Regions from separate parts of the Kitasatospora sp. SC0581 genome, predicted to be linked through region 2. Evidence: predicted binding sites of a transcription regulator. Region 2 holds the regulator's gene; the other holds the start of a gene.
What was found. Region 2 encodes HspR, which represses chaperone genes until heat shock. Its sites were predicted from a motif close to TTGAGNNNNNNNNNCTCAA; they were not measured.
Positions count from the first base shown of each region.

Region 1 (2,456 bases), on a different contig from region 2:
CGCACCGGCGTCCTGGAATGGCTGCTGGAACGGGTGCCGACGCCCCGGAGAACGCCCTTCACGCTCGGGTACCTCGCCGTCGTGGGAGCCACCACGACCTTCGCCAGGCTCGCCGATCCGGAACTCGTCCAGCGTCTGCAGGAGGCCTCCAGTTCGGACGGCCACAACCTGCTCCAGCATCCTTTGCGCGCCCTTGTGCTGAGCGGGTTCTGGGTGGCCGGCGAGGTGTGGATGCCGTACCTGTGGGGATTCGCCCTCACTCTCGCCCCGCTGGAGCGCAGGGTCGGCCCGGCCCGGGCCGCGGCGGTGTTCGCGGCCGGGCATGTCGCGGCGACGCTGCTCTCCCAGGGGGTGGTGATCACCGCGGTGGAGACCGGGCGGATGGCGCCCGAGGCGATGGACTACCTGGACATCGGGGTCAGCTACGGCGTGCTCGCCTGCCTGGGCGCGGTGGCCGGGCTGCTCTCCTGGCGCGGGCGGCTGCTCGCGCTGGGCGGCGCCGGGCTGATGATCGCCGAGCAGATCGCCACCGACAAGGACGTGATCACCGGGGTGGGGCACCCGGCCGCGGTGCTGACCGGGGTCGCGCTGTGGCGCTGGCTGCGCCGGGCCGAGCGGCGCCCGCCCCGGCCGCGCCCGGCCGCCGCGACGGCCGCGGGCGGCGCGCCCGCGCGGGTGCGTGCGGCGCGCTGACGCCTGTGCGTTAGGCGCGTCTGCGCCGTCGCCCGGTCGGACCTCCCCGGACTCGCGGGGCTCCCCGTCGGGACTTTTCGAGGCGTGTCCGGTGCTCTTTTGACGAAGTCGGGTGCCGCGCTTTCCCCGCCGATTCCTGTTCGCTCACGGCGAACAGGGGGCCGGGAACATCCGGCGCCCGTGAAGCCTTAGTCAGGTCGACTCAAGTTCACTGACTGGGGAGAGATCATGGCATCGACGTCCACACCGCTCACCCTGCCCGTGCTGCCGCTCGACGACGAGGTCGTCCTGCCGGGCATGGTCGTCCCGCTGGACCTGAAGGACACCGAGGTGCGCGCCGCCGTCGAGGCCGCCCGGGCCGCCGCCACCGGCGCCGGCAAGCCGCAGGTCCTGCTGGTCCCGCGGGTGGACGGCTCGTACGCGGCGGCCGGCACGCTGGCCACCGTGGAGCAGGTCGGCCGGCTGGCCGACGGGGAGCCGGCCGCGCTGGTGCGCGCGGTGCGCCGGGTCCGGATCGGGGTCGGCACCACCGGCCCCGGCGCCGCCCTCTGGGTGGAGACCACGCCGTTCACGGAGTCCTCGGTGGGCACCCCGGTGGCCGGCCGGGCCGCCGAGCTGGTCAAGGAGTACAAGGCGCTGTCCACCCAGTGGCTGCGCAGGCGCGGCGCCTGGCAGATCGTCGACCGGGTGGCGCAGATCGAGGGCGTCGGCGAGCTCGCCGACAACATCGGCTACGCGCCCTTCGCCACCGCCGAGCAGAAGCTCAAGGTGCTGCTGGAGGCCGACCAGGTCGCCCGCCTGGAGTACGCGCTCGCCCTGCTGCGCGACCACCTCGCCGAGGAGGAGGTCAACGACACCATCCGCAAGGACGTCGAGGAGGGCGTGGCCAAGCAGCAGAAGGAGTTCCTGCTCCGCCGCCAGCTGGAGGCCGTCCGCAAGGAGCTGGCCGAGCTGAACGGCGACCCGGCCGACGAGGAGGGCGACTACCGCGCCCGGGTCGAGGCCGCCGACCTGCCGGAGAAGGTCCGCGAGGCCGCGCTCAAGGAGGTCGACAAGCTGGAGCGCTCCTCCGACCAGTCGCCCGAGGGCTCCTGGATCCGCACCTGGCTGGACACCGTCCTGGAGCTGCCCTGGAACGAGCGCACCGAGGACGCGTACGACATCGCCGGCGCCCGCGCGGTGCTGGACGCCGACCACGCCGGCCTGGCCGACGTGAAGGAGCGGATCGTCGAGTACCTGGCCGTCCGCAAGCGCCGGGCCGACCAGGGGCTCGGGCTGATCGGCGGCCGCCGCGGGGGAGCGGTGCTGGCCCTGGTCGGGCCGCCTGGCACCGGAAAGACCTCGCTCGGAGAATCGGTGGCCCGCGCCATGGGCCGGAAGTTCGTCCGGGTCGCGCTCGGCGGCGTCCGGGACGAGGCGGAGATCCGCGGCCACCGGCGCACCTACGTCGGCGCGCTGCCCGGTCGGCTGGTGCGGGCGATCAAGGAGGCCGGCTCGATGAACCCGGTCGTCCTGCTCGACGAGATCGACAAGGTCGGCTCCGACTACCGGGGCGACCCGGCCGCCGCCCTGCTGGAGGTGCTGGACCCGGCGCAGAACCACACCTTCCGGGACCACTACCTGGAGGTCGAGCTCGACCTCTCCGACGTCGTCTTCCTCGCCACCGCCAACGTGCTGGAGTCCATCCCCGGGCCGCTGCTCGACCGGATGGAGCTGGTCCGGCTGGACGGCTACACCGAGGACGAGAAGGTCGTCATCGCCCG
Region 1 is NZ_JBLRWA010000008.1:218,631-221,086, reverse strand. It holds gene ACLWS4_RS16275 (rhomboid-like protein) at 1-693, shown strand, start outside; gene lon (endopeptidase La) at 922-2,456, shown strand, end outside.
Region 1: a site for HspR is predicted at 881-899, ahead of lon (endopeptidase La). Genes of this name have one in related genera too.

Region 2 (2,456 bases):
TGGACGGCGCGACCGTCCCGCTGCGGATGACCAGCCAGGCCCCCTGCCGCAGCTGCAACGGCACCGGCGCCAAGACCGGCACCACCCCGCGGGTCTGCCCGACCTGCGTCGGCGCGGGCACCGTCAGCCGCGGCCAGGGCGCCTTCGCGCTCTCCGAGCCGTGCAAGGACTGCCGCGGCCGGGGCATGATCGTCGACGACCCGTGCACCGACTGCCACGGCAGCGGCCGGGCCAGCTCGGCCCGCACCATGCAGGTCCGCATCCCGGCCGGCGTCCAGGCCGACCAGCGCATCCGGCTCAAGGGCAAGGGCGCACAGGGCGAGCGCGGCGGACAGCCCGGCGACCTCTACGTCACCGTGCACGTCGACCCCCACCCCGTCTTCGGCCGCAAGGGCGACAACCTCACCGTCACCGTGCCGGTCACCTTCCCCGAGGCCACGCTCGGCGCCACCATCGAGGTGCCCACGCTGAACGGCCCCGCCGTGAAGCTCAAGCTGCCCCCGGGCAGCGCCAACGGCCTCACCATGCGCGCCCGCGGCAAGGGCGCCACCCGCAAGGACGGCACCCGCGGCGACCTCCTCGTCACCGTCGAGGTCGTGGTGCCGCAGCACGTCACCGGCGACGCGCTGAACGCCCTCGAGCAGTACCGCGAGGCCACCGCCTCCGACGATCCGCGCGCCGCCCTCTTCCGGGCGGCGAAGGGAGCGTGACGACCAGATGTCCCCGATGAACCCGATCGACCCCGACACCCCGATCGGCCCCGGCCTCGGCGAAGGCCTGCCCGGCGCCGGCCCCCGCCGCACCCGCCGCGCCGCCACCGCCCCGCCGGCGTACGTCCTCACCGAGGACACCCCGGTGTACGTCATCTCCGTGGCCGCCGAACTGTCCGGCCTGCACCCGCAGACCCTGCGCCAGTACGACCGCCTCGGCCTGGTCTGCCCCGACCGCACCGCCGGCCGCGGCCGCCGCTACTCCGCACGCGACATCCAGCAGCTGCGCGAGGTCCAGCGGCTCTCCCAGGACGAGGGCATCAACCTGGCGGGCATCAAGCGGATCATCGAGCTGGAGAACCAGGTCACCGCCCTCCAGTCCCGCGTCACGGAACTGGTCGACTCCCTGGAAGGCGCCGCCACCGCCCTCCAGCAGCGCGAGGCCGCCGTCCACGCCTCCTACCGCCGCGACCTCGTCCCGTACCAGCCCCCCACCCCGCAGTCCAGCGCCCTCGTCGTCTGGCGCCCCAAGCGCTGACCGGGCACCCACCTGCCGCCGGCCCCTCCTCTCGGGGGGTGCCGGCGGCTGCCGTGTGGTGAGAGAGTGACACCCTGACAAACTGACCGAACGGTCGCACGGTCGACGTGCCGCAGGATTCGCAGCCTAGACTTCAGGGCCGACAGATCCTGAACAGCCCCGGATGGACGGCAAGGAGCCGAAGATGAGTGGACGGGCTCAACTCGGTCCCACCGCGGGTGGGACTCCCGCTCTGTCACCCGAGGCCCGGGCCCTCTACCTGGAGATCGTCAGGGCCGGCGGGCGGGTTTCCTCGGAATCCAGGTGCCACCAGCCCAACACGCTCACCGAACTCCTGGAGATCGGGCTGCTGATGCCCGATGCCGACGAACGCAGCGACTTGGTCGCCGTCGATCCAGCACAACTCTCGGCACGACTGAGCGGTACTTGGCAGCGCCAGGCCCTCGACCTCCTGTCCCGGGCGGTTTCCCTTCCGGTTGAACTCCAGGAGCTTTCCCAGGAATTCCATGCGCCGGAAAAGAGCAGTGGCGCGATCGAATACGTCCAGGGCAAGGTTCTGATAAACCAGAGAATCGACCAACTCATGGCGGCGGGGGTCGAAGAAGCTCTTGCCCTGCAACCGGGCGGACCACGCCCGCCCGAACTGCTGGCCTCGATGATCGAACGCGACCTCGATGCACTGAACAGTGGCACGGCCATGCGCACCATCTACCACGCCAGCACGCGCTACCACCAACCCACCAGGGACTACGTGGCCAGACTTGCGAAGGCCGGTGGGCAGTTCCGCACGCTGGACGAGCCGTACACGCGACTCATCGTCATCAACCGGCGGGCAGCTGTCATACCGGTGGCCGACGACATGACGCTGGCAGCATTCATCTTCGAACCGGTGATCGCCAATTATCTGGCAGAGGAAGTATTCGAACCAAGCTGGAACAGGGCTCTCGAATTCGACGGCAACCGCGCTGTTCCCCAGCAAGTAGTGTCGCGGCTCCGCCAGACCATCATCGACCTGCTGCTCGCCGGGATCAACCACCGGGTCATCGCACGCCGCCTGGGCATCAGTGAACGAACTCTCGCCCGGCACATAGCCGAAATGCGCGAAGACTACAACGTGGAGTCACTGTTCCAGCTCGGATATGCCCTCGCCCGCGCATCAGAGCACTCCTGACAGCAGGAACACACGAGGGATGTCGGCCTCGCCGGGC
Region 2 is NZ_JBLRWA010000038.1:20,964-23,419, forward strand. It holds gene dnaJ (molecular chaperone DnaJ) at 1-710, shown strand, start outside; gene ACLWS4_RS33945 (heat shock protein transcriptional repressor HspR) at 718-1,248, shown strand; gene ACLWS4_RS33950 (helix-turn-helix transcriptional regulator) at 1,412-2,419, shown strand.